4 regions of the Ruegeria sp. YS9 genome follow, and region 2 is predicted to be linked to each of the others. Evidence: riboswitches for the same ligand, from Rfam matches in the RefSeq annotation. Region 2 holds a riboswitch; each other region holds the start of a gene.
The links. Region 2 has a riboswitch for cobalamin ahead of NOR97_RS13235 (hypothetical protein). Riboswitches for the same ligand answer to the same signal wherever they lie in the genome.
Positions count from the first base shown of each region.

Region 1: another riboswitch for cobalamin. It lies ahead of NOR97_RS04495 (DUF1636 domain-containing protein); the one in region 2 lies ahead of NOR97_RS13235 (hypothetical protein).
Region 3: another riboswitch for cobalamin. It lies ahead of NOR97_RS20220 (energy-coupling factor ABC transporter permease); the one in region 2 lies ahead of NOR97_RS13235 (hypothetical protein).
Region 4: another riboswitch for cobalamin. It lies ahead of NOR97_RS18665 (DUF1636 domain-containing protein); the one in region 2 lies ahead of NOR97_RS13235 (hypothetical protein).

Region 1 is NZ_CP102409.1:868,245-875,972, forward strand. Features, by position in the region: gene cobN (cobaltochelatase subunit CobN) at 1-928, opposite strand, end outside; gene cobW (cobalamin biosynthesis protein CobW) at 934-1,989, opposite strand; gene NOR97_RS04495 (DUF1636 domain-containing protein) at 1,991-2,365, opposite strand; cobalamin riboswitch at 2,457-2,664, opposite strand; gene NOR97_RS04500 (SLC13 family permease) at 2,891-4,747, opposite strand; partial or broken gene NOR97_RS04505 (FAD-dependent oxidoreductase) at 5,137-5,856, opposite strand; gene NOR97_RS21145 (DUF6538 domain-containing protein) at 5,852-6,013, opposite strand; gene NOR97_RS04510 (hypothetical protein) at 6,365-7,228, shown strand; gene NOR97_RS04515 (helix-turn-helix domain-containing protein) at 7,464-7,728, shown strand, end outside.
Region 2 is NZ_CP102409.1:2,614,022-2,621,749, forward strand. Features, by position in the region: gene NOR97_RS13215 (5'-nucleotidase C-terminal domain-containing protein) at 1-196, shown strand, start outside; RNA gene ffs (signal recognition particle sRNA small type) at 236-334, shown strand; gene rsgA (ribosome small subunit-dependent GTPase A) at 503-1,528, shown strand; gene NOR97_RS13230 (hypothetical protein) at 1,568-2,488, opposite strand; cobalamin riboswitch at 2,559-2,781, shown strand; gene NOR97_RS13235 (hypothetical protein) at 2,872-3,291, shown strand; gene NOR97_RS13240 (dual specificity protein phosphatase family protein) at 3,272-3,784, opposite strand; gene NOR97_RS13245 (DNA polymerase III subunit gamma/tau) at 3,955-5,721, shown strand; gene NOR97_RS13250 (YbaB/EbfC family nucleoid-associated protein) at 6,143-6,496, shown strand; gene recR (recombination mediator RecR) at 6,558-7,151, shown strand; gene NOR97_RS13260 (hypothetical protein) at 7,232-7,477, shown strand.
Region 3 is NZ_CP102411.1:94,857-102,584, forward strand. Features, by position in the region: gene NOR97_RS20195 (M23 family metallopeptidase) at 1-416, shown strand, start outside; gene NOR97_RS20200 (hypothetical protein) at 516-680, shown strand; gene NOR97_RS20205 (cation-translocating P-type ATPase) at 733-3,066, opposite strand; gene NOR97_RS20210 (hypothetical protein) at 3,255-3,527, shown strand; gene NOR97_RS20215 (L,D-transpeptidase) at 3,570-4,232, opposite strand; cobalamin riboswitch at 4,448-4,661, shown strand; gene NOR97_RS20220 (energy-coupling factor ABC transporter permease) at 4,737-5,420, shown strand; gene NOR97_RS20225 (transglutaminase-like cysteine peptidase) at 5,526-6,149, opposite strand; gene NOR97_RS20230 (MerR family transcriptional regulator) at 6,497-6,916, opposite strand; gene NOR97_RS20235 (hypothetical protein) at 7,062-7,385, shown strand; gene NOR97_RS20240 (GDCCVxC domain-containing (seleno)protein) at 7,390-7,608, shown strand.
Region 4 is NZ_CP102410.1:517,815-525,542, forward strand. Features, by position in the region: partial or broken gene NOR97_RS18645 (GH1 family beta-glucosidase) at 1-443, shown strand, start outside; gene NOR97_RS18650 (glucokinase) at 420-1,469, shown strand; gene NOR97_RS18655 (carbohydrate kinase) at 1,510-2,436, shown strand; gene NOR97_RS18660 (D-lyxose/D-mannose family sugar isomerase) at 2,453-3,118, shown strand; cobalamin riboswitch at 3,218-3,415, shown strand; gene NOR97_RS18665 (DUF1636 domain-containing protein) at 3,512-3,868, shown strand; gene NOR97_RS18670 (ABC transporter ATP-binding protein) at 3,865-4,638, shown strand; gene NOR97_RS18675 (ABC transporter substrate-binding protein) at 4,655-5,605, shown strand; gene NOR97_RS18680 (iron ABC transporter permease) at 5,607-6,617, shown strand; gene NOR97_RS18685 (inositol monophosphatase family protein) at 6,641-7,420, opposite strand; gene NOR97_RS18690 (FAD-dependent oxidoreductase) at 7,687-7,728, opposite strand, start outside.

The sequences.
Region 1 (7,728 bases), 1.5 Mb from region 2:
CGGGGGACAGCCCGCGTTCCGCCTCGGCCCAGGCTTTGCGGCGCGAGGTGGCGAGGGCGACCTGAAACACCGGCACTCCTGCCGCGTCCAGAGGCGATGTTCCCGACGCGCCTTTGCCCGAAAATGAAGTGGCATTGACAATGGCGGATGGGTTCAGCGCAACAACCTGGTCCCGCAACCAGTCGGCGGCTACAGGCGCCTTGAGCGACGGGGCAAACAGGCCCACCGCCTCGAACCCACGGGCGCGCAGGCTGCGGATCAGGGCCGCGATCGGGGCGGTGTCCGCCGAGGTCAGGTAAGCGCGGTAGAAGGTGACGAGGATGCGTTTGGCGTTACCTTCGAACGCGGTTTCCACCGGGATTACGCCGCGATCCGGACACCACGCGCCACATTCGGGCAAGGTCTTGGCGCCCATCACCGGCCCGGCATAAAGCCCCGCCGCCAGCGCCATCTGCGCCAGCGCCGCCTGTGCCGCGACCTCGCCGCCGGTATCGCACAGATGCGCCAGCCGCCGCAGGGTGGAAACGGGCAGGGTGGAATAGTCGTCCAGCCGCGTGTCCTCGCGCCCGTCGGCGGGCAGCACCGCCAGCGCGATGCCTTTGGCCTGTGCCAGCGCCAGCACCTGCTGCAACCCGTAGGACCAGTAGGGAACCCCGCCGATCAGACGGATCAGAATGCCCTTGGCGCCCTCCAACGTCTGTTCGACATAGGTATCGACCGACAGGGGGTGTTTCAGCGCCGTCAGGTTGGCCAGCCGCAACGAGGGCATCCGCCCCTCGGGCCCGCCACCACGATGCCAGCCCGCCGCGAAAGCACCCAGGTCGCTGTCCGAAAAGGACAGCACCACCAGATCCGCCGGGCTCTGGCCCAGATCGGTCGGGGTCTCGGTTTCCTCGAGCCCGTGACTTTCGCGGAAGACGACGTGCATGGGTCTTACTCGGCAGCCTCACGCACACCCACGAGGATTTCGCGGATTTCCGCCTCTTTGATATCGTCATGCTCGGCGATGACGACCAGACGCGAACGGCGTTCTTCGCCGGGTTCCCACGGACGGTCATACTGGTGCCGTACCCGCGCACCGACCGCCTGAACCAGCAGGCGCATGGGTTTGCCCTGAACGGCAGCATACCCTTTGACCCGCAGGATGTTCAGCTCGTTCGCCAGACGCTCGATATTGGCCACCAGTTGGGTCGGATCGGCTTGCTCGGGCAACTCGACGATGATGCTTTCGAAATCGTCATGCTCGTGATCATGGTGGCCGTCGTGATGCGAGGGTCGGGCGTCCATGTCATCCTCGGCGGCGGCTTCCAGACCCAACACGACGCGAACGTCCACGGCACCTTCGGCCACTTCGACCACGGGCAGGGGGCGCGGCGCCTCGGCTGCGATGATCTCGCGCGCCTTCGCCACGCCTTCGGGGCCGGCGAGGTCGGGCTTGGTCAGCAGGATGATGTCGGCGCACGAGATCTGATCCTCGAACACCTCGGACAGGGGCGTTTCGTGGTCGATCGAGTCATCGGCCATGCGCTGGGCGTCCACCGCTTCGACATTGGGCGCGAAACGACCGGCGGCCACGGCCTCGGCATCGGCCAGGGCAATCACGCCGTCCACGGTGATCCTGGAACGGATATCGGGCCAGTCGAACGCCTTGAGCAATGGTTTGGGAAGCGCCAGTCCCGAGGTTTCGATCAGGATGTGATCCGGGCGCGGGTCCAGCGCCATCAGAGCCTCGATGGTGGGAATGAAATCATCGGCCACGGTGCAGCAGATGCAGCCATTGGCCAGTTCCATGATGTTTTCCGCCGGGCAATCCGGGATGGCGCAGGATTTCAGGATGTCGCCATCGACGCCTACATCGCCGAACTCGTTGACCACGACAGCAAGGCGCTTGCCCTGCGGGTTCTGCATCAGGTGACGCACCAAAGTGGTTTTGCCCGAGCCAAGAAAGCCGGTGATCACTGTGACGGGGAGTTTTTCGAGGTTCGACATGTCAGGCTCCAATCGGGGGAATGCGCGAGGCACAGTTCTTGCGAAAATGTTCGGGGCGTTCGCGCCATTTCACCAAACCATCTTCAGTGGCCAGATACTTGGTCGCACCGTCGACAATGACGTCGACATGATCTGTTTCGCTCAGGTTTTCGTACACGAAGGTCCAGCGGCCCGGCCCGCCGCGCAATACGATCGAACAGCCTTGATCGCAGTTTGACAGGCATTCAACGGCTTTCAGGGTGACACCGTCGGGCAGGTCCGCCTGTTCCAGGGCCTTGTGCAATAAAGCGCCCGGGCGTTGCGCGTCATCTTCGACAGGCAGGCCGCGACGGCAGGTGGTACAGACCAGCAACTCGACTGGTGCGGTCTCGGTCATGTCTCTCATCCCCCCAAATCCTCTTCGCGGGGGACGGGGTTTCATGCGGGCCACGATTGGTCATGGACCCGACACCGGAACACCCCGCCCGGTTTCAACTTCGGTTGTTGGCAGGTCTCCCGGCTTGCGGATGCCAGAGGCGGGCCTCTGTCGGATGTCCCGCCTTCCCGGCTTTCGGGCCAGTGGCATTGGGCATCCTCTCCGTTCACGGTCGCGGGGGCGGCTGCGTTTGGCGGCATGACCGTTGACGCATTCCCTTTTCATCGGCTGTCACCGACACCAACGAAAGGGACATGCGGCACCGCTGGCCTGCTTGTCAAGCGAGTCGCGCGCAACAATGATGCAGAGGAGTAGAAAGCGACCTGTGGGCGTCGATGGGCGGCATGTCGTGCGGGGTTCAGCCTGAGATGGGCCCAGAGACCAACGGTATCTCTGCCAGGGTCGTACACTGTGGTGAGCGGGTGGCTCAAGGGAACCTGTCCCGATGATGGGAAAAGAACACCGAATACCCCGGATCCTCTCGCGCTAATAAATGACGTTGATCATGAGCAGCGAGACGACCAGAAACAGCACAGTCATGATCCCTCCGGACCGCACGAAATCCATCACCTTGTATCCTGCCGGCCCCATGATCAAGGCGTTTACCTGATGGGTTGGGATGATGAAGCTGTTCGATGTGGAAATGGCGACGGTCAGGGCAAAGACGGCCGGATTCCCGCCAGCCGCTATCGCAATCGATACCGCCAGAGGCACCAGCAGAACCGTGGCCCCCACATTTGACATGACCAAAGAAAAGGCCGTCGCCAGAATGGCGATGCCGGTTTGCAGCGACCATAGCGGCCAGCCGTCCAGAATTATCATGATCTGCTGGGCGATCCACGCAGCGGTGCCTGTGTTCTGTACGGCTTGTCCCAACGGTATGAGGCAGGCGAGCAGGAAAACGGTGTTCCAGCCGACCGCGCGGTATGCCTCATCCACGCTGAGCACACGAGTCAACATCATGCCCACCGCTCCGGTAAGAAGGCAGAGTGAAAGCCGGACATCCGTGAACAGGATCAACGACAGCGAAATGGCGAAAAATGCCAGGGCCCAGCCGACTTTTTGCGGCCTCAGCTCGTCCTGTGGAAAGTCCGTTGTCACAACGACGAAATCCGGATCTCGTTTGATCCGCATCAGGTTGTCCCATCTGGTATGCGCCACGAGCATGTCGCCCGCCTGAAACTTTTCGAGCCCGATCTGAGTGGATTCGTGATCCTCGGTCTCGACATGGCTCAGCGTCTCTTCGCCGCGGTGAATGGCCAGCAGCGACATCCCGTAGGTCTTGCGAAACAAAAGCTCGCGGGGGCATTTGCCGATCAGCTTGCTGTCGGGCGTGATGACCACCTCGGCCACGCCTGCATTGGTTGGGGCGAACTCTTCGACGAAAACGTCCAAGTCGGGAAGAACGGTCAGCCCGTATTTCTCGGCGAATTTCTCGACCTCCCAACGGCGGCCGACGATGGCCAGCCGACACGGCGCTGCAATTTCCGCTGTCAAAACCTGAACCATCGAGGTTTTGCCGCGATAGAAGGTGGAAATGATGTACAGGTGGTTTTCGTGGTTGATGTCGGCCAGAATCTTGCCGACCAGGGGGCTGTCCTCGGGCACCACGACTTCGAACACATCGGCTTTGAGGCCATAGACCCTTTGCAGGTATTCCTGTGTCCCTTGTCCGGTACCCGTATTGTCAGGCTCTTCAGCCTCGGGCAAAACCCAGCGTCCCAACAGCAGAAAGTAACCAATTCCGGTCAGGATCAGAACCGCACCGATCGGCGTGACCGAAAACAGGCCGAAGGGCTCCATTTTCTGAGAGGTCGGCAGACTGTCATTTGCCGTCAGGATCAGATCGTTCAGCAGGATAAGAGGAGACGACCCGACCATTGTCATTGTGCCGCCCAGAATGGCGCAGAATCCCATCGGCATCAGCAGGCGCGACAGCGGTATACCTGACCGTGAAGATATTCGGCTGACAACGGGAAGAAACAGAGCAGCGGCGCCGACATTCTGCATGAACGAGGAAATGACGCCAACGGTTCCGGAGATGATGGGAACGACCCTGCCTTCCGATTTGCCGCCGTATTTGAGGATGACGGCAGCCACCTTGTTCATGATCCCCGTCTTGTCCAGACCAGCCCCGACGATCATGACCGCTATGATCGAGATGACGGCATTGGATGCGAAGCCGTCGAACAGAAGGGTGACATCCGCCAGATTTCCCAGCCCGGGCGCGTAGCTGAGCAAACCTATGAGAACCAGAACCAATATGGCGGAAAGGTCGATCCTGATGATCTCGGAAACGAACAAGAAAACGGTGAAAGCCAGAAGGGTGCAAACGACCCCCATCTCGAAGGTAAAGGCAATGTGTTCCACAATACGTCCAGAACTTTTTCTTTGTTAGATTCCTAGTTCATCCTTCCCTGCTTGTCATGAAGTTTCGTTTTTCGATCGCCTGGGGACATTATATTTCTCAAGGAATAGCGGTTTGAGTAATGGTAAAGACCTTGTTTGACGAACCTGTCAGATAGAGGCGTTTGCCAATTCGCATGAGGCAGCCCCCGAACCTGGCATGAGAGGTGCAGTCCTCACATGGTCGAAGCAGAGCAAACGGAAGGGGTTGAAACACGACCCGGACAACAGACGATCCGGAAATGTGAAAGCCCGCAGCACACGACTTGCCCAAGGGTCTTTTGCGGTTGCCCGAACAAGACCAGAGCTGCGAGCAAAAGCGGCTGTCAGCCCGCGCAGCAGGACAGCTTGCCAACGTCTTTCTCAAATGTCTGCGCGGCCAGTTTCAGGCCCTCGACCGTCGTGAGGTATGGAAAGATCATGTCACCCAAGTCGTCGTAGGTCATACCCATTTTCAGAGCCATCGCAGCGGTCTGGATTGTGTCTGATCCTTCGGGCGCGATGATATGGGCACCAAGCAGTTTCTTGCTTTGTTTGTCCGCCACCAGCTTGATCAGGCCGCGCGTATCGCGGGCCGCAAGCGCGCGTGGGACGTGCTCCAGGCCCAATACGGATGTGATGACGTCATGGCCCTGAGCAGCAGCCTGCGCTTCAGTTGCACCGACGCTGGCGACTTGAGGATCTGAAAAGACCACAGAAGGCATGACGCTATTGTCATAGCTCAGCGAGTTTCCGTTCATGGCATTCTTTGCCGCCAGCTTTGCGCCATAGGCAGCCATATAGACGAACTGGTCATTGCCGGTTACGTCACCAGCGGCATATACACCCTCGCGGGAACTGTTCATCGCAGGATCGACGATTACTCCGCCTCTTTCGTCCGTCGCAATCCCTGCGACATCAAGCGCGAGGGATCCGGTGTTCGGGACGCGCCCTGTCGCCAGCATCAGTTTTTCTGCATCCACTGTCACCGGCTGGCCGTTTCGGGTGGCGTGCAACCGAACTACGCCATCCATGGCTTCCAACCGGTCGTAGGACAGGCCATCAAGATGCAAGAAAGCGTGCCAGATCACCAGCCCTATGCGGGCAGCGAGTTCGTAGCGATATTCTTACAGATGTTCGCTTTTGCTCATAAGACGGAGGGATAGGCCACCGGAAATAATAAACACCATGTCTTGAAAGGCTTAGGTAGGATGACTGCATCATTGTAGGTGTGTCCCACTTTGTGTCACACCCGAGCACCACAGGGCTAAGTCAATGATTTAGAATAAAATGGAGGCGAGTACCGGAATCGAACCGGTGTACACGGATTTGCAATCCGGAAAATTTCGTTGATTTAAAAGGGCAAGATTGTAAACGTACTTGTTTCGTTCAGGGTCACTTTTCAATAGGTTACGAGGCCCAAGTAAACGGTTTTTCACAGGCTCTTGCTCTGGCGAAAAGGCAAAGAAAAACCGCTGAGGGGGCGGCCACCCACCTCAACGGCATAGAAGAATATTTCCGTCTCCAAACATATGGCATTTCCGGTCTGACCTCAACCCAAATGGCGGTGAGATCATGAGCTGGCGCATCGCAAATGAATGCGCCGAGCGTCGCTTTGGCAGCGCCGCGCGCAAGCAGATCATCATGTTCTTGGCCGACAAGGCGAGCGATGACGGCTCTGGCATCTGGTGTTCCAAAGGGACGATCCAGCGCCACACAGAGCTCAGCGAGAGCACGGTCAAGCGCACCATCATCGACTTCCTGCGCGAAGGCATTCTGATCGAGACGGGGCGGCGGCACTGCAAGAATGGCTACACCGTCATTTACCGCATCGTTCTTGAGCGCGTGGCCGCGCTCGAGCCCACGGCTGAGCCCGACATCGACACGGGGGTCACTGTGAACCCCGTCCAGCCTGAACCCGGTACGGGGTCCACGGTGAACGGGGTACGGGGTTCACGGTGGACCCCAAACCATCCTAAAACCATCCATAAACCACCTACGCGCAGGCGCGAGGCGGCGGAGGAGGTTGACGATCTTGAATCTGAGAAGATCTTGGCGGCCTATCCCGAAGACAGGATCCGAGACAAACGAACTACTCTGCGCTTGATCGCTGCATCATTGAAAGCCGGTGTGGAGCCCGATGACCTTCTGCTGGCGGTCAAAGCCTATGCCAAGGAAAGCGAAGGCTACACACGCAGCAAGGTCTGCTTCTCAGACAACTGGTTCAAGATGCGCCGATGGGAGAAGGGACTGGCCCAGATACAAGCGGATCGTGAGAAAGCGCGAGAGTCCGAAGCCAAAGGACGCGCCAGCCTCGCCGAGTGGATCCATGAGCGCCATCCCCTGTGCCGCCACATCACCAACCGGCAGATCGAAGATTTGATTGCGTCAAAACTGGTGACGCCCGAGCAGGTGCGCGCGGCGGGGCTGCAGGCATGACTTTCGAAGGAAGGCAACGCAATGGTTTCGTTCGAGCAGACGAGTTGTATGAGTGCGGTGAGGCAACGAGGCCATGTTTCGTACTGGTAACCTTAATTCTCTCGATGTTATGTAGAGATAACATAAACCTTGGTGCGAGCTGGGGTGTTGGATCGTCAGGTTAAGCGATGAAATTTGACATTAATGTTTTCTCAGCGTAACATATTTGTGCTTAGTGTCACTTGGAGATATCATTATGGCTGTTCCGATCAAAATGCCCAGGGCGGCGCGTAAGGAGCTCGTGGCACTTGGGGAAAACATTCGTGTTGCACGACTGCGCCGCAAACTGACCGCTGAGATTGTTGCGCAGCGTGCTGGCACAACGCGGCAGACCATCGCCAAGATCGAAAGCGGCAACCCCGCAGTCAAGATCGGCACTTACGTGGCCGTGTTGCAGGCGCTCGGCCTTCTGAAAGGTTGGGGGGATATCGACGATCCGGTTGGCGAGCAGATGGCCCTGG
Region 2 (7,728 bases):
CATGACGCACCGCCTGCCACCCGACCCATTGGCCCGGCAACCTTATCCGTTCTCGCTGATGCCGAAATCGGGGGTGACGACCATTCTTCGGACCGGTCCCGGTGCTTTGAAGTATGTCGACGAATTGAAGAGGTTTGCCCCCACGATTCTGGAACCTGACGAACAGGGTTTTGCGCGCATTCGCCTGACGCTCTGACGGGTTGTCTTTTTCCGAAGCCTTCCCTATATCCAGAGTCGAGAGGTTGGCGCGGGCGAGCGCCTCGCCAACCTGGTCAGGTCCGGAAGGAAGCAGCCACAACGAGCCCCGCTTGGGTCGATGTCCAACCTCTCACTTTATGAACCTTAATGAACCTTGGCCGCAGGAGGGCTTTATGATTGTAGCAAAGACCCTTCGGGCAGCACGGTTCTGACCTCACGGTATCGACTGACTGCCTGAACACATGACCCGGGGATGAGCGATTGCCATCCGTCGGGAGTACTGTTTCTGACGACAGGCAGACCAATGTTTCTTACACTTTCGGACCTGGGATGGTCCTCTCACTTTGCTGCGCAACACGCGGCTTATCCTTCCTGCACACCTTTTCGCATCACTTCCGTTCATCGGGACCGCCTGATCGGGCTGAACCCGGATGGTGAAGTCCCGTTGCTGAACCTCGATCAGTCAACCGGCACCTATGCCGTTGGTGACTGGGTTCTCACCGACGACGACAAACGCGTGCGCCATTTGCTCGACCGGCGCAGCCTGCTGCACCGGCGCGCCGCCGGAACAGGTGCCGCGACGCAACTGATCGCAGCCAATGTCGATGTGCTGATCATCGTCAGTTCCTGCAATGCCGATTTCAACCTGCCCCGGCTGGAACGATATCTGGCGCTTGCGCATCAGGCCGGGTGTTACCCGGTCGTCGTTCTGACGAAGGCAGACACATCGGCGGACCCTGACAGTTTCACGGGACAGGTACAATCATTGGACCCGTTCCTGACGGTTCTGGCGATCAACGCGCTGGACCCGGCAGAGGTTGAAAAGGTTCTGTCCTGGTGCCCCAAAAGCCAGACCGGAGCGCTGGTTGGCTCGTCGGGCGTTGGCAAGACGACGCTTGCCAATACCATGACCGGTCAGGATCTCGCCACCTCGGACATTCGCGAGGATGACGCGCGGGGCCGGCACACGACGACCGCTCGGGCACTGCACCGGATGCGCAACGGCGGCTGGTTGATCGATACACCCGGTATGCGCGCGTTGCGCCTGCTGGACGCTCAGGACGGGATCGACGACGTTTTCTCGGACCTTGCCGCGTTGAGCCGGGACTGCCGTTTTTCGGATTGCCAGCACAACTCCGAGCCCGGATGTGCCGTGCAAAAGGCGATCAGCCACGGCACGCTTGACCCGGCTCGATTGGACCGGTGGCGCAAGCTTCGGCGCGAAGATCAGCGCAACTCAGAAACTGTCGCGCAGTCCCGGGCGCGGGACAAAGCGTTCGGCAAGATGGTCCGTGGCGTCATGAAGGAAAAGAAGCTTCGCAACCGGTGATGGCAGGACGGTGCCCGGCCCGTCCTGCGCCGCGTCTGGTCAGGCGATCAGTCGCGGCCAAACCGCTGCGTTGCGCCGGGCAAATGCTCCGATATGTCCAACCTCAGGCAACCCGAAATCGGCGGGGCTCAGCAGGTGACGGTTGGCATCGGGGCCGTAAAGGTCCGCAAGCCGCCAAACCGCTTCCGGCGGCACCATCTGGTCGTCCTCGAAGGTGAACAAATCCACGGGCGTTCCAGAATCCTTCCACTGCGCCGCAGGTAACTCATGCCCGATTTCAGGCACATAATTCAAAGGCGCGGTACACCATTTGCGCCACTGCCAATAGACCGATGCCGGCAGGTCCGAGCCAAACCCGATCGCCTTTCCGGGAAGGTAGCCAAGGGCTCGGGCCAAAAGCGGAGCATGGCCGTACCAGAACAACCCCGCCAAACCCCGATAGGGCCACGGATGGTCGCTTAGGGTCACAAGCCCCGAACACACACAGATCATCCGGTCAATCAGATCGATATCCGGTTGCACAGGCCCCAACATCGCGCCGACGGAATGGCCGATGGTCCAGTGTTTCGCATTCGGGTATCGCCGACGCATTTCCGCCCGTGCCGCGGGCATGTCGATCAAGGCCCAATCCGCCATGGTCGCACGCGAATCTTTCAGGCGGCCGGTCAAGGAATGCCCATAATCCCGATAGTCATAGGTCAGGCAGGCCATACCCTTCTCAGCGGCAAGCCATCGTGCGAAATGACGGTAATAATCACGCGGCACACCCGTTGCACTGTTCAGCACGACGACGATTTCGGGCGAAGTCAGCGGGCTATACAATCGGGCGGACAGTGTTTTCTGCCCGGAAGGAAAGCGAAACTCCTCGGTCAATACCGTTTGCTCTGTATCCAACATGATCTCTGGCTTTTCGCTTGGTAAATCCGGTTTCCGAACCTCGACACCCTCGACATTATGCATGAACCTACATCGTATCCAGCATGACCAAGCGTCCGGCCAAAAGATCGGCTTGACTCGATGCGTACTCAAACGCTAGCGGTTGTGTGATGGTTTCCGGCCTCCACAAGGGGTCGGGATGAAAAGGGAACACGGTGCGGTAATGTCTGGTCATGCAGGCAACAACCAAATCCGCGACTGCCCCCGCAACTGTAAGCGGTAAGCGATGCCAAAACACCACTGGCCCGAAAGGCTGGGAAGGTCGGCAAAGCGATGACCCGCAAGTCAGGAGACCTGCCATCGGAAACGAAACCGAAACTCGGGCGGGGTGTCCGGGCAGGTCCTGACGGCATCACGCTGTCCCACCTGTCCCAAATATCCTGTCCACCACGCGCGGAGGGCGCAGGATGATCTGGAAGACAAAAACGCATGAATTCAGTGCAACAGTATGTCAGCGGACGGGCAAAACCTGCCCCGCTTTGGCGCGGCTGGCGCGCTCGATATCCGAAGCCATGACCCAGGCGACCTCGGCCACAAGTGATGATTTCGAGATTGAGGGCAGCAGCAAGCTGTCACATTGCACCGAAGGATGTCATGCAATTTTCCGCGCGCAATCAGACAATATTCGTGTCTTTTGCGGCACGCAGCCCGAAGCCGCAATTGAGCCCCTGAACCTCTATGCCGAATTGGTCTTCGGAAACACGGTCAGTGCGATGCCATCCGGCGTCGTGCAAACCCCACCCTGCGCGATGATCGAAGTTTCCACGATCCGGCCGCGAAAAACCTGTTTGCGCGCCCGCGCAGATTTCAATCTGAGTCCAGACTGACCTGTGCCTGCGCACGCTGCGAGGCCCAGGCCAGTTGCGCATCCGTTTCGACGGCGCAGGGGCGCACCGCCCGCAATCGTTCCAGCGCTGTGTCCGCGCGTTCGCCGCATTCAATCATCAGCCGCAGAACAACCATACCTGACCTGCCACAGCCCCCACGGCAATGCACCAAAACGCGACCTCCTCCTGACAGCGCGTGTCGGGCTGCGGCGCTGACGGACGGCCACGCGTCATCAATCGCCTGTGTCGGCGCTCCGAAATCTTCGATCGGCAGGTGAACCCATCTGCTGGCGCGGCTTTGAATGTCGCTGCCGAAATCCTTCGCCCCATCCTGAAGCATCTCGACATCCGTTGTCATGGATACAACAAGCCCCGGCTGCCAGCCTGCGATCATATCCAGATCGCTGAAATAATCCCCGCCACGTCCGGGCATCGAGGTCAGTGCCAGCGTTCCGCCACCGACTTGCAGGGCGTAGATCACCAACTGCGACATGAAACGTGTCCTCCCCAAAGAACTCTTTACAAAATGAGTCATTAAATCTGCTAACGCAGTTTAGTGCGAAAGCGACTCGTTTCTAAAACAAAAATCATCACACCACGCTGTGGACGCGGGCAACGGTGGCCACTACGCTGTGCCCAAGCCCCGAATCCCAACGAGAAGACATGACAGACAGCTCCAGCCCCGCCTATCAGGTTCTCGCCCGCAAATATCGCCCGGAAACCTTTGCCGATCTGGTGGGTCAGGATGCCATGGTGCGCACCCTGAAAAACGCGTTCGCGGCCGATCGGATCGCGCAGGCTTTCATCATGACCGGCATTCGCGGCACCGGCAAAACCACGACCGCGAGGATCATCGCCAAGGGCATGAATTGCATCGGTCCGGACGGAACCGGCGGCCCCACAACCGAACCCTGCGGTCAGTGCGAACATTGTGTCGCCATCATGGAAGGCCGCCATGTCGACGTGATGGAGATGGACGCCGCCAGCCGCACAGGCGTCAACGATATCCGCGAGATCATCGACAGCGTGCGCTATCGCGCCGCCAGCGCGCGTTACAAGATTTATATCATCGACGAGGTCCACATGCTCTCGACCAGCGCCTTCAACGCGCTGCTCAAGACGTTGGAAGAACCGCCCGCGCATGTGAAGTTCATCTTCGCGACCACTGAAATCCGCAAAGTGCCTGTCACTGTGCTGTCCCGCTGCCAGCGTTTCGACCTGCGCCGGATCGAGCCCGAAGACATGATTGGCCTGCTGCGCAAGATCGCCGAAGCGGAAAACGCCCGGATCGCCGAAGACGCGCTGGCGCTGATCACCCGAGCAGCGGAAGGATCGGCCCGGGACGCGACCTCGTTGCTGGATCAGGCGATTTCGCACGGGGCTGGCGAGACGACCGCCGATCAGGTTCGTGCAATGCTTGGACTGGCAGACCGTGGCCGGGTTATGGACCTTATGGATATGATCCTGCGCGGCGATGCCGCCGGAGCACTTACCGAGTTGAGCGGCCAATACGCCGAAGGCGCGGACCCGCTGGCGGTGCTGCGCGATCTGGCCGAAATCACGCATTGGGTGTCCGTCGTGAAGATCACGCCTGACGCGGCGCAGGACCCGACGGTTTCTCCGGACGAACGGACCCGGGGCCAACAGATGGCCGAGGCTCTGCCGATGCGGGTCCTGACCCGGATGTGGCAAATGCTGCTGAAGGCGCTCGAGGAAGTCTCGGCTGCCCCCAACGCCATGATGGCCGCTGAAATGGCCGTTATCCGCCTGACTCATGTGGCTGATTTGCCCAGTCCCGAAGAACTGATCAAGCGATTGCAGGATACCCCGCCGCTGCCGCCGGGCGGGCCCAATGGCGGCGTTTCGATATCCCGACCGGGCGCCGCCGGTCCGGCGCCGGCTGGCGCGGCCCATCCGCCTGCCTTCGCATCGCCCTCTCGCGGTGCCGGTGGTGCGCCGGTTGCAGCCTTGGCGCAGGATACCCAAACGGCCCTTGCGCGGTACCCGACCTTCGACCACGTGGTCGAACTGATCCGGACCAATCGCGACGTGAAGCTGCTGGTCGAGGTGGAAAACGGCGTGCGCCTCGTCTCCTATCAACCCGGGCGAATCGAATTCACACCCGCCGCCCAGGCACCGGCGGATCTGGCTCCACGGCTGGGCTCTGCCTTGCAACGCTGGACAGGAAACCGGTGGGCTGTCTCGATCGTCTCGGACGGAGAAGCCCCCACAATTGCAGAAATACGGGACGAGGCCGAGCTGGCACTGAAGTCCGAGGCTGAACAACACCCTTTGGTTCAGGCTGTGCTGGCGCAATTCCCCAAGGCGAGAATCACCAATATCGAAACGCCGGAACAACGCGCCGCCAAGGTCGAGACCGAAGCGCTTCCCGAGGTTGAAGACGAGTGGGACCCGTTCGAGGAAGATTGACCCCGCGCCGCCCTTCCCCCCCGGTTTCAATCGAACACATCCACCCTTGATGTGAGGCAGGGACTTGTGCGCATATCCCCTCTGCCTGCATGTCTCAGATCGTTTGTTGCGACATCGGCCAGCGGAAGGTGACCCGTGACAACTCTGATCCGGGTGCTCCCTGGCCATTCGAACCCCGCCCAGAGTTTCTGTGCCCCATTCAATCACTCTCGGTTGCAGACCAAATGCGCGCCAAGGACGATCTGCGCTTGTCGGGCCTGCTGGAAAATTTGGCGTCGCAGATGGGCGGTAGGTTCCTGCTGGCGCCTGCGCCGGTCAACATGCCGGACGGAACGGTTCAGCCACCCACCGGCGGGAGAACCCTTGTGCCATGTGGCTGCTGCCCGTATCTAGAGCGCAAACGGAGACACAGGAGAATACTATGCTGAAAGGACTCGGCGGGCTTGGCGGTCTGGGCGACATGGCCAAGATGATGAAATCCGCGCAAGACCTGCAAACCAAGATGACCGAGATGCAGGAAGAGCTGAACAACATGATGGTTGTCGGCGAATCCGGTGCAGGCCTTGTCAAGGCAACGGCGACAGCCAAGGGTGAACTCAAAGGTCTGGATATCGACCCGTCCATCTTCAACGGCGATGACAAGGAAGTGGTCGAAGACCTGATCCTGGCCGCCATCAAGGATGCCCAGACCAAGGCAGCCGAACGTTCGCAGGAAGAAATGGCCAAGCTGACCGAAAGCATGGGCTTGCCCGCAGACATCAAACTGCCGTTCTGAGCTTCATCTTTTCCAAAATACTCCCGCCGGAGGCTCCCTCCGGCGCAAGACAGGATTGGCCATGAGTTCGAACAGCGACATCGACAACCTGATCGACCTGATGGCCAAGCTGCCCGGCCTCGGCCCCCGCTCGGCCCGCCGCGCCGTTCTGCATCTGATCCGCAAACGTGCCCTGCTGCTGACGCCCCTGTCTGATGCCATGCAGCAGGTCGCGATCACCGCCCGCGAATGCCTGAATTGCGGCAACGTAGGCACCACCGATATCTGTGACATCTGCAACGATGAGGCCCGCGCAACCGGAGAGCTGTGCGTAGTCGAAGACGTGGCCGATCTGTGGGCGATGGAGCGTGCCGGTGTATTCAAAGGCCGTTATCACGTTCTGGGCGGCACGCTGTCGGCGCTGGATGGGGTCGGCCCCGACGAGTTGCGCATTCCCCGCCTCAAGGACCGGGTTGTGGCCGAAGGGATTACCGAGGTCATCCTGGCGCTGAACGCCACCGTCGATGGCCAGACCACCGCCCACTACATCGCCGATCAGCTTGAGGGGCAGGTCCGCCTGACGTCACTGGCGCAGGGTGTGCCGATTGGGGGCGAGCTGGATTATCTGGATGACGGGACGATTACAGCGGCGCTGCGGGCACGGAAGGAAATATAGGTTGATGCTATGTTGACCTTGCGGACCTTGAAGACAGCCGCCACTGTTCTTCTTTTCGTTTTCAGAAATTTGAGCGTTTGATGCGAAAGTTCATTGTAACGGTCTGCGCATTGGTGCTGATTATCGTGATTGGCATGCATCTATTGCTTTTTACACCGTTTCGTTTGCCACCAGAAATCGGAAGAGAGCTGCCTAGCAGTTTTTCCGAGGCTGACAAGGAGTTCGCGCGAAGGATAGCCACTGAGTTCCGCCTGCCGTTAAATGAGCGGGAGCTAGTTCGTAATCTAAAACAGAAGGGGTTCTCCGTCTTTGATGAAAAAGACTAAGCCAGTTTTGAATAACAACAGTTTCCCTGCATGCTTTTCTGGCGTGTCTTTTGGACAGACCAAGGTGGAGTTGTCACCGAATTAAAGTCGATGTACGGCGGGTCATGCCTTTAAAACTATTAGCTTCGGCAAATACAGGCATCACAAAGCCAAGCTCTTTTTGTGTTTTTCAGACATGATCAACGTTGGCCTTTGAATCAGAAATTTCGCCCACAGAGAAAATGCTTGGCAGGGTTCATTTAACTAGTAAC
Region 3 (7,728 bases), on a different replicon from region 2:
ATTTCGCTGCCGCACGTGGTACTCCGGTACATGCGACGGCTCCGGGGCGCGTGTCTTATGTAGGTTGGCGCGGGGGGTATGGGCGTGTGGTGGAAATCGCTCATGGATCGGACACGGTCACGCGATATACGCATCTTAGCGCAACCGCCGATGGTCTGGCCAAAGGTCAGCGCGTGGAGGCTGGCGAGGTGGTTGGTCGTGTCGGGTCGAGCGGCACCGCGACCGGCCCCAATCTTCATTATGAAGTATTGGTCGACGGGCGACCAACGGACCCGCTTTCTGACGACCGACTTGCTGCCGCTGCGAACAACGAGGTTGAAAACGAAGCAGCGCGAAAACGCTTAAGAAATGCTCGAGCACAGCTTGAGAAACAGCTGGGCAATCCCGTCGCCAAAAAACGCGAATCTAGTTCGTGAGAGTTTCTTAAAACGGCTTCAGGTGCGCGGCTATCAGTTTGCGGGTATGCGCGCCTGAAGCGGACTGCACTCCAGAAGAACCAAATCAGAGGATGTAAAATGATGGCAATCGCGGGGGCCTTGGTTGGCGCCGTTTGGGGTGGGGTCTTGGCAAAGCGCCGGAATGGCAACAGCCTTGATATTCTTCAATACGCTAAAGGATATGCCATCGCTTTTGGCCTGGTGGCGTTTTTTCTTTCAATCGCAGTTGTGCGCCTGATGTAACGCGCCAGTAAGCAAGGCGAAAGCCGGACACCTTGAAGTCCGGCTTCCACTCTTATGTGGTCGCAGCGCCTATTCCTTGCGAGCCAAGGGTATTTGCCTTAGTCTGGGCGCTATGATCTTCCGGAGCTTTCAGAAGCCGTAAGGCATTGGCCACGACCAGCAAGGACACTCCGACATCCGCGGCGATTGCACCCCACATGGATGCCAGCCCAAAACCCGTCAGAGTGACAAACAATGCTTTGGTCGCAAGTGAGAAGCCGATGTTCTGACGGATGATCGACATGGTTCGACGTGAATGGTCGATCAGCCAGGGTACTTTACCGATGTCGTCGGTCATCAGAGCAATATCTGCGGTCTCGATAGCAGCGTCGGACCCAACTGCACCCATCGCAACCGCATAATGTGCCCGAGCCATCGCAGGTGCGTCGTTGACGCCATCGCCGATCATCGCAACCATCTCGTGCTGTTCTGCCAGTTCCTCAATCGCAGCGACTTTGTCTTCCGGCAGAAGCTGGGCCCGGACTTCGTCGATACCGACTTCGGCTGCTACCGCTCTCGCGGTTTGTTCGTTGTCACCCGTCAGCATGATGATCGACTTCACGCCCTGCGCGTGAAGCCGGGCAACGATGCTTCGGGCTTCGGGTCGAATGCGGTCCCGCAGCTCAAGCAAACCGGCGACTCCGTTCTCATCCCCGACAACCACAAGTGTGCTTCCCGCGCTCTCGATTTGGTTGCGCAATTCGGCAGGGATGGACGCGCCAAAGCCCTTTTCTTCAGCGAAGCGGTCGGAGCCAAGCCAGATATCTCCGCGCTCGATGCGGCCTTCAAGACCCCGACCGGGAACGGTTCGGATGTCTTCAGCCGCAGATATCGAAATGTCGGTCTGTTCTGCCCGGGTCAAAATGGCGCGGGCCAGCGGGTGTGAAGACCGAACCTCGAGGCTGGCAGCGCTCGCCAACAGCTCCTGCTCGGATGGGTCGCCCAGCGGATACACATTGGCGACTTCAGGCTCTCCCATGGTGATCGTGCCGGTCTTGTCCATGGCCAGTGCGGTGGTACGCCCGGGAGCCTCGATATATGCGCCGCCCTTAATCAGAACCCCAGCCCGGGCCGAAGCGGTCAAAGCCGCAACGATTGAAACCGGTGTGGAAATGACGAGCGCACAGGGGCAGGCGATAACCAGAAGAACAAGTGCATTGTAAAACCAGAAACCCGACGATGCGCCAAATGCAAGCGGCGGGATCAGGGCGATAGCCACTGCGACGACCATAACGATGGGCGTAAAGATCCGCGCAAATTTTGTAACCCACTGCTCAACCGGCGCACGGCGAGCATGAGCATCACCGACCATCCGGATGATCTTGGCAAGCACGGTATCGGACGCTGTTTTCGTCGCACGTATTTTGAGGGTGCCTTCACCATTGATTGTGCCGGCATAGACCTCATCATCCAGCTCTTTGGGAATCAACGCGCTTTCACCTGTGATTGGAGCCTGGTCAACGGCACCGGCCCCTTCGATGACTTCCCCGTCAAGTGGAATGCGATCCCCACCCCGAACGATGAAGCTGTCACCGACAAAGACATCCGCCGCCGGGACCGTTGCCTCTGAGCCGTCAGCACGAACCAGCCGAACCGTCGGGGGGGCCAGATCAAGCAGCGCGGATACCGCGTTCCGAGCCCGTCCGACACTCCAGCTTTCCAGATAAAGCGAGAGCGAAAAGAAGAATGCCACCGTTGCCGCTTCGAAGAACTCGCCCAAAGCGATAGCGCCACAGACGGCAACCACCATCAGCAGGTTCATATCCGGTGAAAGGCGTCGCGCCGAAGACCAGGCCTTGGGCGCCACCAGCCAGACGCCAAACAAGATCGCGACCGCGAACAAAGCTGCCTCGGGCAAAGGCATCGGAACCTCACCATGTCCCGAAAACAGCCCGAGCGCACCGCCCATGCCTGTTTCGAAAATGTGCCAGCCAAAACCCGCTGCCCAAAACCCTCCGCTGAGGATGGTGAACCGCCGCTGACGTGCAATATGCGCCGCCTGGTCCTGAGCGGCATTTCCGTCATCCCATGGTTTGGCGGTCATACCAGTACTGGCAACCAGCAGCATGACATCTTCGTCAGACATCTTGGCAGCACTTTCAAGAAGCGTCATTCGACCGTTGATGACATCAAAAGCGAGATGCTCTTCACCACCAACTTTCGGGCCGATAACCCGGTTCAGGATCGCAACCTCTTCGGCGCAATCAAGGCCAGAGACCTGAAAGCTTCTGCCACCTTCGGGAATCGGACCGACGGGCGCGATGTCACCACACCCGCTACTGCCGCACGCGTTGTGACCTTGTCTATTTTCGTGGTCATGGTCGTGGTTGTGGGTATCGGATGACATAGTTAGACCTCAAGAATCTCTGCGGTCCTTTGCAAATAGTTCCTACAGCAACTAGAGCTTCAATACCTTTTTCAATTTTTTTTCAATCCGGTTCGTTGCCCGCGATATTGATGCTTCATTCCTTCTTGCGGGCTGGCCGCGTGAATGCAATCTAGTCGCAGAAGACGTAAAAAATTTGGAACAGGTCAATGCAGAAACGGATCGCAATTACCATCACGTTAGTCTCGATTACTGCCGGTTGCTCAGCCCAGTTCACAGGGGGCAAAAGCAAAGCATTCGAACCAGGTAACCTGCCAGATTCGGTCGTTGCACTGGCAGGGCCGGGGCAGGATCTGGCTACGGCACGCCTTTTACCAGATGACAATTGCTTCTGGTATGAGCACAGCGGACCTGTCGAGACGACATTGGTACCATTGCGCGCGACGAATGGCGCTCCGATCTGCGCCGCGCGCGACGCCTGATAAAAAAAGAGGGCAGCGACGTCCACCTACGCTGCCCAAAATTTATGAGCGGGCTGTGACGCTATCTTCGGCCGAGTATAAGTATGCGGTCGAGCCGATTTTTACATGTGGGTAGAGATCATTGATATGGGCCATGATCATTCTAACACATCCAGAACTTGCGCGACCACCGATGCTTCTGGGCTGAGGTGTACCGTGGATTCTGAGATAAGTATCTCGATCCCCAACGTATAGATAAAGGGCTCGAGAGCCGAGAGCATTACTTGGCCCGGGTTCCATGCCATCCCGAAATTCCGCGTATTCGGGGTTGCGCTCGATCATTGAAGCCGTTGGTGTCCAATGTGGCCACTCGACCTTGCGCCGGATAGCATAGGTACCGGGCTCGTAAAGGTTCCCACGCGCGATCGCTACGCCATAGCGCATTGCTGTCCCGCCTTCCTCGATATGGTAAAGATAGCGCGCGACGGCATCGACATGGATGTCACCAGGAACCAAACCATCATTTGCTACGACACGTCGTGGTAAAAAACGGTCATGAACGCCCCATGGATTTGAGGTCGCTGGATCGTAATCAAATGGCGTGACCTGGCTGTCCCAATAGGTCTTTTGCGACGAGGTTGGCCATGTTTTGGCGATCAATGGACTGGCCGCAGACGCGGAGAACAGCGCAGTGGTTGATTGAATGAAATGGCGCCTTGTCAGCATAGATCTCGTCCTGGTTCACAAGTTTAATGTATTTGCATCGCATTTTCGCGATCAAATTCGAGTCTTAAAGCCTCTAGCAGCTAGAGCTTCAAGAGGCTTCAGGTAACACTTGGTTTACCTAGTCGACCATGTCGCCGGTTGCGTGAACCCTACTTCGGTCGAGTCTACTTCGGACTAGGTCGCAAAGACAATTGACAGAAACGAAGCCGCCATTGTAGCGGTGAATTGTTTTCGGTTCCTGATGGCGGAAGCCAAAAGGATTAAATGGGAATACGGTTCGGTGTTTTTAACGGCGCCAATTCCGTAACTGCCCCCGCAACTGTGAGCGGAGAGCGATGCCAAGACACCACTGGTTCGTAATGGAACCGGGAAGGTTGGCGGAGCGAGCACCCGCGAGTCAGGAGACCTGCCGTAAAACGCCGGGCTATGCCCAGACTGTATCTGTCGGCCTTACGGCCGATTCAACCTGACAAGCCGCCGGGTGAGGCGGTAGGGAGAAATAAAATGCACATCGAACCGGGCATCGTGAATGGTGCCAAAATCGCGCTTTCCTATGTTACCGCCGCAGGCGCGGCTACTTACGCAGCGAAAGAAACGTTTTCCACATTGCGTGCGAATGGACCTGCATCTTTTGTCATGCGCTCGGTGCTCGCCACCGTTGGTGTCTTCCTTTTCTTTGAAGTCCTGCCACACTTCCCGGTTGGTGTCTCTGAAGTCCACTTCATTCTGGGGTCGACGCTGTTCCTGCTTCTCGGTGCTGCACCCGCGGCTTTTGGATTGGCAGCCGGTCTGCTGATTCAGGGGGTGTTTTTTGCCCCGTTCGATCTTCCGCAGTACTTCATCAACCTAACCACTCTGCTGGTGCCGCTATTTGCGCTACAAGCATTGGCCAGCCGCATCATTGCACCCGGTACAGCATATGTTGACCTCAAATATGGCCAAGCTCTTGCCCTGAGTGCGATGTATCAGGGGGGAGTAGTCGCATGGGTTGCGTTCTGGGCTTTCTACGGCCAGGGATTTGGTGCTGAAACTATGGCGTCGGTTCTGTCCTTTGGCGGTGCCTATATGCTGGTAATAGTCATCGAGCCGATTGCTGATCTAGCAGTGCTTGCGGCAGCCAAGGCGATGCGCGGTTTGAACAGCACAGGTCTGGTGACTCCGCGCTTGTACAACGCTGCGGAAGCTTGACCAAAGTTTGAAGCGGTGCCCTAAACTGGGGTTGCCGCGAAACAACTGGTAGTCGCAGGACCAAAGCTTATCGTGGCGCGTCTCGAGGGCGCGCCACATTTGCTTTTAGCCGCTAAAAACCTGCACCCAACGGTCAGGGTGTAGTGGGTCCTGTATTCTTAGGAATAGATACCTGGTTTCCTTCCACGTTTTGATCCTGTTGGTAACATTGTCCAGAACCAAGTCGCCTTCACTCGAGCGATAGACAAGAACAGCATGGCCATTGCGATTGGTGTCCAAGACAGTCGCAATTAGTAGCTTCGTAGGATCCAAACCATTCTGCACAAGTTCAAACTTCTTTTGCAAAGCGAAGTCTTCGCAATCTCCTGACCCTTGCGTCGGCAGTGTCCAGTACTCCTTTGTCCCATATTGGCTTTGATCCGAAACGGCACGAATCCTTCGATTGACGCGCGTGTTGATCGTTTTAACGATCTGATTTTCTTGCGCCACGGAGAGACCAGAACTACGAGCGCTCGCGCACGCCCACGAATAATCTTTGCATAGTGTTTTGGCACCCGATGGCGCTTCAATCTTTCTATCAAGACCGATCGAGGGAAGCTCAGATGCTTGCGACGCAGCGGCAGACACAAAAAAGCTGCATATAAAACAGACCATTGGGAGATAACCCAGCAGGTTTTTCGATAACACTCCCTGAACTAAAGTGGGATTTGTCATATCTGCCTTCTCCATGCTCGTTCCTCTAAAGTATCCAAACTTCCCCGGCCAATGTGTTTTATTCCAAGCCTTCATGTGCTTAGGGGAATTGCAACAGCTTCTTAGCCTCTAGGGGTAAAGCGGCAAAAATTTGCAGATTCTTTGGTATTTCTTCCTTAGTTGACAGCATCAGAGCATCCACGCCATCACCAGCCCGGCATAGCTAACAGAGCGAATTAGAGGGTAAGCTGATCGCAATTCTCTCATTCAACAAAAATACAACAGAGATCGGCCGTCATCGCTGAGGGTTACGGAATACCGGGACAATGAAGCCGCTCCTCCGCAAGCTGAGATAGCCAGTTTCGGTTTTCCAGGCGCTGCAATTAGTGGCCGCTAATGACATCTTTGACGAAAGGCTCGTTGAGCAACGCCGTTAGCAGGGGGCATGAGGCCGCACCCTCGGTGCAGGTCTGCACAAGTTCTGCCAGTGCTTGCTCCAACCGTTGGAGGGCGGCGATTTTTGACCTGACGTTGTCGAGATGTCTTGTTGCAACGTCTTCGACGTCACGACAAGCTTGCTCGGGCGCTTTGGACAATTCGCGAAGTGCGCATGCATCCTGAATGGTAAAGCCAAGATCGCGGCAGCGTTTGATGAATCTGAGCTCGGAGATTTCCCGTTCCGTGTATGCGCGGCGTCCCGAGGCGGTTCGACCGGCTTTCTCGACTATGCCTTCCCGTTCGTAATAGCGGATCGTCTCGACCGACAGACCGATCAATCTCGCCGCTTCGCCAATCGCAATCATGTGATGACCTTTCCCTTGAACCTGTAGCTACTACAGGATGCATGTTGTCGGTCATGATGTCGAATTTCACAAACCGCGCGAAGCAAGAATCGAGGAAGTCGAACCGGCTTCCGTTCGAGTTCGTCAAAGCCGGAGAAAGCTGACCATGAGCAAGTTTGTTGGCGCGAGTTTTATTGGATCGTTTACCGCACTTGGCGTTGCGACCTGCTGCATCTTGCCGATGGCCTTGATTTTACTTGGCTTGGGAGGGAGCTGGCTGGCCGTATTCGGCAAGATCGCCGCCGCGAGTTATTACGTGCTCGGCGGTTCGACGGCCCTGCTGTTTCTCTCTGGCATCGTCGCGTATCGCCGTGGTTCGCTCGACCGCCTCAAATGGTGGCTGACAGGCAGTTTTGCGTTGACGGCCATCGCTTGGGTTATCGTGCTCAACGAAATCCGAATAAATGATTTCCTGATAACCTTGATGTGACGCCATGAGTGAAAAGCGCCCGAACCTTGTCAGCACGATCATCTGCCCGGAATGTGGACATTCAAGGCCTGAAACGATGCCAACAGACGCGTGCCAGTGGTTCTACGAATGCACATCTTGCGGAAAAGTCCTGAAGCCACTTCCCGGCGATTGCTGCGTCTACTGTTCCTACGGATCGGCTCCATGCCCGCCAATTCAGGCGGGCTACAAATGCTGCGGTTGATACGGCGGCCGGGATGTCGGTTTTGTCCGCAAAGCCGGTCATCAGGCTTTGCGGACGCGGGTATTTTTTCACCGTAAGCTGGAACTTGCCCGGTAGGACAAGGCAGGCGTGAAGTCACGG
Region 4 (7,728 bases), on a different replicon from region 2:
ATTGGTGCGGGTTGAACTATTATACCCGAAAACTGATTGCCCCGGCGGACACCGCCTGGCCCAGCCTGCAAGAGGTTCCCGGACCGTTGCCCAAAACGCAGATGGGATGGGAAATCGAGCCCTCTGCCCTCACCCGCTTTCTTGTCCGAACAAGGAAAGACTATACGGGCGCGCTGCCAATCTATATCACCGAAAACGGAATGGCGAGTGAGGCGCGCGTGCAGGACGATGATCGCATCGATTATCTCGACAGGCACCTTGCGGCCGTGCTGGACGCTTTGGCACAAGGTGTTCCGGTGAATGGCTATTTTGTCTGGTCGCTGCTGGACAATTACGAATGGGCCTTCGGGTACGAGAAGAGGTTTGGACTGGTGGACGTGGATTTCGAAACACTTGCGAGAACGCCCAAAGCGTCTTTCATGGCGCTGAAATCCGCCCTGTCCGAGGGTCAGAGCGTCTCTCAGCCGTTAGCGCAACCATTCGGTGCCGTGCATGAGCATTGGAATCTGGTCGCGGATATCGGGGGCACGAACACACGTCTGGGCGTCGTCACGAATGGCGAATTGGCAGATCTTCGGAAACACCCGACAGGAACATTGGAAAACCTGCTGGAGGCGCTCCATGATCTCAGGGACGAGATCGGAACCAACCCACAGGCCGTCGTCGCAGCCGGAGCCGGGCCTGTCAGGGACGGAACGATTCAGCTGACCAACGCGAACCTGGATCTCTCGGAGACAGAGTTGGCAAATGCAACAGGAGCGCAGCGCACCTTTGTGATAAATGATTTTACCGCCGCGGCATGGTCTGTGGCCGAGGTGACCCGGTCGGATGTTGCCGTCTTGCAGGGTCAGGTAACGCCGCCCGCAGGCACACGATTGGTTGTTGGCCCTGGAACCGGACTCGGCGTTGGCGCCTTGCTTTATTCCGAAGGCAGGTATCACACGGTTTCCGGCGAAGGCGGGCATGTGGGTCTGTACCCGCGCCATCGCGACGAAGTTGATATTTTTGAAGCGGCGCGTCGTATCGCACCGGGCTGTTTCTTTGGGGACAGCCTGGCACTGGAAGCAGAAATGTTCCTGAGCGGAACCGGCCTGCCGGTCCTGTATCAGGCGGTTGAATTGGCAGCCGGTCATGCGCGGACACAGGCGCGCTCTGCGAAAGAAATTCTGAACGATGCCCGCAGCGGCACCGATCTCATCGCCGAAAAAACGGCGCAGATTTTTACCACTCATCTGGGTGCTTTGATGGGTGATCTGGCAGTCACCTTGATGCCGGAGGGAGGCGTTTTCCTTGTGGGCGGCGTTGCCGAGAAAAACCGCTGGCTTTTCGGTGACACCTTCAAGGATGCGTTCAACGGCGGCGGTCGCTTCAGCGATTTGCGCCGTTCCCTGAACCTTTACGTGTCTGAACAGGCAGAGTTCGGGATCATCGGCGCAAACAACTTCTGCAAGAACGCGCTGCGACAGTAACCAGCCAAACCGAAATTTCTATTCCGAGAAGGACCAAGACATGATCCTGTGCTGTGGTGAAGCGCTGATAGATATGATCTCAGAACCGACCGTGTCGGGTGCACTGGGCTTTGTGCCACATACCGGTGGTGCAGTTCTGAACACAGCCGTCGCGATGGGACGTCTGGGTGTTCCGGTTGGGATGCTGACAGGTTTGTCATCGGACATGTTCGGCCAGCAATTGATCGATGCGCTGAAAGCCAGTCATGTGGACACGACACATGTGATCATCTCGGACCGTCCTACCACGCTTGCCTTTGTGCAGCTCTCGGAAGGGCACGCGACTTACAGCTTTGTTGATGAAAACACCGCGGGCCGGATGTTGCTGCCAGAAGACATGCCCGATCAGCTTCCTGCTGTCTCAGCCCTGTATCTCGGCGGAATCAGCCTTGCCTGTGAACCTTGCGCAGATGCCTATGCCGCCCTTCTGGACCGCCACGGTTCCGACCGGGCGGTGATGCTGGATCCGAATATCCGCCCGGGTTTCATCAAGGATCAAACCCGGTTCAGAGCGCGTTTGAACCGCATGATCTCACAAGCGGATATCGTCAAGGTTTCAGACGAGGACCTGGACTGGATCATTCCGGGCGCTGAATCCGAAGACGCGAAGGCGTCTGTGCTGTTGCAGGCGGGTCCTTCCGTTGTCATCGTCACGCGTGGCAGCGACGGGGCGCACGGCTATCTGGCGGATGGTTCCGAAGTCTCGGTTCCTGTGAAGCCCGTTGAAGTGGTCGACACGATCGGCGCAGGTGACACGTTCAACGCCGGCGTCCTGACCGGTCTCAGCCGTGCAGGGCATCTGACCAAATCAGGTCTGCGCGGATTGACGGCTGAAAGCCTGCAAGCAGCCATGGAGCTGGGCGCTGACGTGGCGGCCGTGACCGTTTCCCGAGCCGGGGCGGAACCCCCCTGGGCGCACGAGCTTTGACCTGCGGGATGGCATGATGAAACGATCCGAAATCAACCGTATCAAGACCCAGGCACAAGCATTCATTCAGTCCTTCGGTGCCGTGTTGCCACCCTTTGCGGATTGGTCGCCCGAGAAAATGCGCAGCCCTCTGGCGGAAACGATCCGCGGCCGCGGGCTGGGATGGGACATAACCGATTACGCACAAGGCCGTTTCGACGAACTTGGACTGTTTCTGTTCACTCTGCGCAATGGCGAGGCGAAGGATCTGAAATCCGGGCGCGGGATGCTCTATGCGGAGAAACTACTGATCTCGAAAGACAATCAGCTTTCTCCGATGCACCGGCATATCGTCAAGGCAGAAGACATCATAAACCGGGGCGGCGGCGACCTCGTTCTGGAAATCCATGCCTCGGATCCAAACGGTGGCGTCGACCGCGACAACCCGGTGACGGTCCCAAGCGATGCCTGCCCTGTAACCTTGCAACCCGGAGAACACTTGCGGCTGAAGCCGGGGCAAAGCGTAACTTTGATGCCCGGCATCTGGCACGCTTTCTGGGCCGAGCGCGGCGATTGCCTTATTGGCGAGGTATCGACCGTGAATGACGACCGTACGGACAATGTGTTCGAAGAGCCGATCCCACGGTTTTCGAAGGTCGAGGAAGATACCGATCCGGATTTTCTTCTTGTATCAGACTATTGACACCGTTCGGTCCGGGCTGGCGCAGCAGGATCGCTGGCTCAACTGTTGCAATTCCATCCACCACCCTTTCGCCTGCCGCTTGACAAGTCTGGCATAGCCGGACTAGCTGAGCGGGATGGTTCCGTAAGGGATGAAAATGGGAACACGGTGCGGCGCTGGAATGTGCCAAGTCCGTGACTGCCCCCGCAACTGTAAGCGGAGAGCGACGCCACTTCACCACTGACCCGTATGGGTTGGGAAGGTGGGCCGAGCCTTGACCCGCAAGTCAGGAGACCTGCCATCGCATGGTAACCAACCCGGGGCGGGGCGTCCCCGAAGGAGGCTTGATGGCGCGTTTGCGTAATATCTGGGTATGTGCCCTCTGTCTGCATCTGGCAAACGACGGAGACGGCAATGACCTGCTATTCTGATCACTACGTTCTGATCTGTTCAACATGTCAGGGGACGATGCCTGCCGAGGCTGCGCAAGACGCGCTGGATGCTCAGCTGCCTGACGGTTTTGAAACCCGAATGGTGGCCTGTATGGCAGGTTGTGAACGGGCCATGACCGTCGGATTTCAGGCCGCAGGCAAAGCGCAGTACCTGTTCGGCGACATTAAGACATCACACGACCTGGATGCCCTGGTCGAATTCGCGACCCAGTTCGGCGACAGCGACGATGGCTGGACCAGCGCTTCGGACCGCCCTCCTGCCCTTTTCGCAAAGACCCTGTCGCGAATACCCGCTTTGCCATCCCGAGGGACATCATGAGCTTTCTGGTTGCCGAGGATCTGGAGTACTACGCGCTCAATGGTGATATCCTGTTGCAGGATGTATCCTTTCGTCTGGAAGAAGGATCAATTCTGGCAATCGCCGGGCCGAACGGCGCCGGTAAGACCACTCTATTGAAACTGCTGTGCGGGATTGAACGGATTGCCTTGGGTGATGTTTGGATAGAAGGCCAAAGCCTTCGTACCCTGTCCGCCCGCCAACGCGCCCGCTCCATTGCTGTGGTCGGACAGCAGGAAATGCCCGACGGACGGATGCGCCTGCAAGACTACGTTGCGCTGGGACAAATCCCGATTCAGGGCGAACGTTCGGTGGCTCAGCACAAGGCTGATCTTGAACGGGTGCTGACGACGACCGAGCTGTCGCATTTTGCCAACAAGACGATGGGTCAACTGTCGGGCGGAGAACGTCAGCGCGCACATATCGCGCGCGCGCTGGCCCAGAATCCGTCGTTGCTGTTTCTGGACGAGCCAACCAACCATCTGGACCCCGATGCCAAGGGGCACATGCTGTCTCTGGTCGCTGATCTGGGGGTAACGGTCGTCATGATCGTCCATGATCTGGTCATGATCCCGGAATTCGCCAGCCATGTGGCGTTGATGAAAGCCACGCGTCTGACAGGGTTCGGGCCTGTTGGCGAAGTTCTGACCCCAGACCGGGTGCGTGAGACATTCGGCGTGGATTATCTGTGCTTTCAGCACGAAGGCCGCATGATCCCCGCACTGGATATCCGAAAACGGAAACTGTCATAATAACAGGAGCTTACATATGATGCAGAAACTCTGGCCAGTGGTCGTCTTCGCTGGCTTGGCAAGTGGGGTGGCAGCAGAGGGCGTCACCGTGGACAATTGCGGCGAACCGCTGGCTTTTGACTCGGCGCCGGAACGTCTGGTCGTGCATGACATGAACATGACGGATATGGCCTTTGCGCTCGGCCTTCAGGACAAGATCGTGGGGCTTACCGGAATTACCGGCTGGTACAAAACAAGCCCTGATTTTGATGCTCAGCGTGGCGATATCCCAGAGCTTGCCCCCAAATACCCGACCATTGAAAACCTTGTGGCCGTCGAACCCGATCTGTTTTTTGCCGGTTGGTACTATGGCATGAAACCCGGCGGTGACGTCACGCCCGACACGCTGGAACCCTTTGGTATCAAGACCATGATCCTGTCCGAAAGCTGCGTGCATCTGGACAAGGATCGCCCCGAGGCCAGCATGAACCTGTTGTTTGATGACGTTCTGCGTCTGGGCACGGTCATGCAGGTCGAGGACAAGGCCGAGGCGCTGGTTGCCCGCTGGAAGGACCAACTGTCCGCCATCGAAGCAAAAACAGCCGATCTGGCAAAGCCCCGCGTGTTCCTGCTGGACGGGCCGGCCGATGCTCCGTTTACCGCCGGCAAGTTCGCCATTCCCGATGCAATGATCGCAGCCGCGGGTGGCGAGAGCGTGACGCATGATCTGGATACCAGCTGGGGCCGCACGTCGTGGGAGGCCGTCGCCGCGGCCAACCCGGAATTTCTGGTGCTGCTCGACTATCAGTCCGGCAACGGCGCAGAGGACACTTTCCAGTTCCTCAAGGATCACCCGGTGATGTCACAAACGGACGCGGTAAAGAACGAGCGCTGGATTGGCCTGCGTTACGAGGAACTGACGCCCGGTCCGGCAAATATCGAGGCGATCGAGAAGATGGCGAAGGCGATGCACCCGGAGATCAACTGATATGGTCCAATTGGGCCGTTTGATTTTGCTGGGGGCGGTTGTTCTGACCGCCCTTTTGCTGTTGTCCATCGTCTACGGGACCACCCCAATCCCCGTGCGCGAAGTTTTTTCAGCCATCGGCCTTGGAACCGGTCTGGTGGACGGAGACATGTCGCCTTTGCACCGGATCGTCTTCGACCTTCGCCTGCCCCGCGCCCTGTTTGCCGCCGTGATTGGTGCGGGACTGGGCGTCGTAGGTGTTGTTTTGCAAACAACGACGCGAAACGATCTGGCAGATCCGTTTCTGTTCGGTCTGTCCTCTGGTGCAGCTGCCGGCGCCGTTCTGGTGATCACCGTCACGGGGGATGTCCTGGGAATCTGGACGTTGCCGTTGGCGGCGTTTTGCGGCGGTCTGATCGCATCCGGCATTGTTCTGGCGCTGGTTCAGGGCTTGCGTACGAGCGCACCCGAAAAACTGATCCTTGCTGGCCTGGCGGTGTCTTTTCTGTTTTCCGCGATCACCAATTACCTGATTTTCTCTGGCGACAATCGCGCTGCGCATTCGGTGGTATTCTGGATGCTTGGCGGTCTGGGACTGGCAAGATGGGAAACCTTCCCGCTTGTCCTGATCGGATTGGGCCTGATCCTGAGCTATTCGCTTTACCGCAGCCGGTGGCTTGACGCGCTGCTGACCGGGGATTTCACAGCCTCGTCACTGGGAATTCCCGTTCAGGGCCTGCGGTTCAGCATGTTCTTCGTGGCCGCGTTGGCGACGGCCAGTTTCGTTTCCGTTGCCGGTGTCATCGGCTTCGTCGGGTTGATGGTGCCTCATATTGCACGCGGCATCGCCGGAACTCTGCATCGAAACCTGCTGATCGTCTCGGCCATCGTGGGCGCCATTCTGCTGACACTCTCTGATATCTTGTCACGCCTTCTTCTGGCTCCGCAGGAGTTGCCCGTCGGAATCGTCACAACGTCAATAGGATCACTTTTTGTCTTTTTGTATTTATTCAAATCTGATCGCGGGAACTAGTTTCCAAAGGTCGCGCAACACCGTCATTTCTCGACATTGATGAGGTCAAGCAGTTCTGCGTGCAGTTCAGGGGTTGCGGCGGAAACGACCGCGCCATCTGAATCGAGGGTCAAAGCGCGCCCCTGCCAATCGGTCATCACGCCGCCAGCAGCCGTGATCAGAGGTGAGAGCGCCAGATAGTCATAAGGTTGCAGATCGTAATCCACCACAGCATCGACATGGCCCGAAGCAAGCAAGGCATGGGGGTAACAATCATAGGCAAATCGGCGCGTCTGCCCTGCATTTATCAGCCGGCTGAACAGGTCAGGATGATCGCGATAAATCTTGTCCCCTTCGTTCACATACAAAACCGATTGATCCAGACGCGTGGTGTGCGACACCTTTATCGGTCGCCCGTTCAGGCTGGCGCCGTCACCAACCACACCCAAATAGGTCTCATGCAAGGCCGGCATTCCGACCAGCCCCAACCGAGGGCGCCCATCCACAAGGTGCGCCAAAAGAAACCCGAACAAAGGATGACCGGACAGAAACGAACGGGTTCCGTCAATCGGGTCAATCACCCACATATGACGCCCGTCGCCTGCTTCTTGCCCGTGCTCTTCGCCAAAGATGCCGTGCTCGGGAAAATGCTGTTTCAAGTAGGTGCGTACTTCTGCCTCCACTGTCTTGTCGGCCTGCGTCACCGGGCTTTCATCCTGCTTGAATTCAATGCCCAAAGATCCCCGGAAAAACCGCATCGCGGACTCCGAGGCAATACCGGCAATCTTTATCGCGTGCTCAGTCAACGCATCTGGGGTTACCATTTCCGGTCCTTTCGGCTGAAGTCATCCAATTTCCGGCGGATGAAGGGTTGCATGCCCTGAAGGCTGAATGAGGCGTCATGAGGTTCAGTCTTCAGATTGGCGTGAGGTGTGACAATACTGGAACTTTATCAAAGGCTTATAGGTCGCAAACAGCCAGATTCGACGAACTTCCGAACATTCGGGGCGGATTTGCCGTGTTTGTATGCTTTCCCCATGTGTTCCGATCGCTGTGCGTGTGTCGGTTGATCATCTCTTGCTCGCTCGCGTCAGATCTTCACCCGGCTCATCTGCGGGTCGTACAGTGGTTG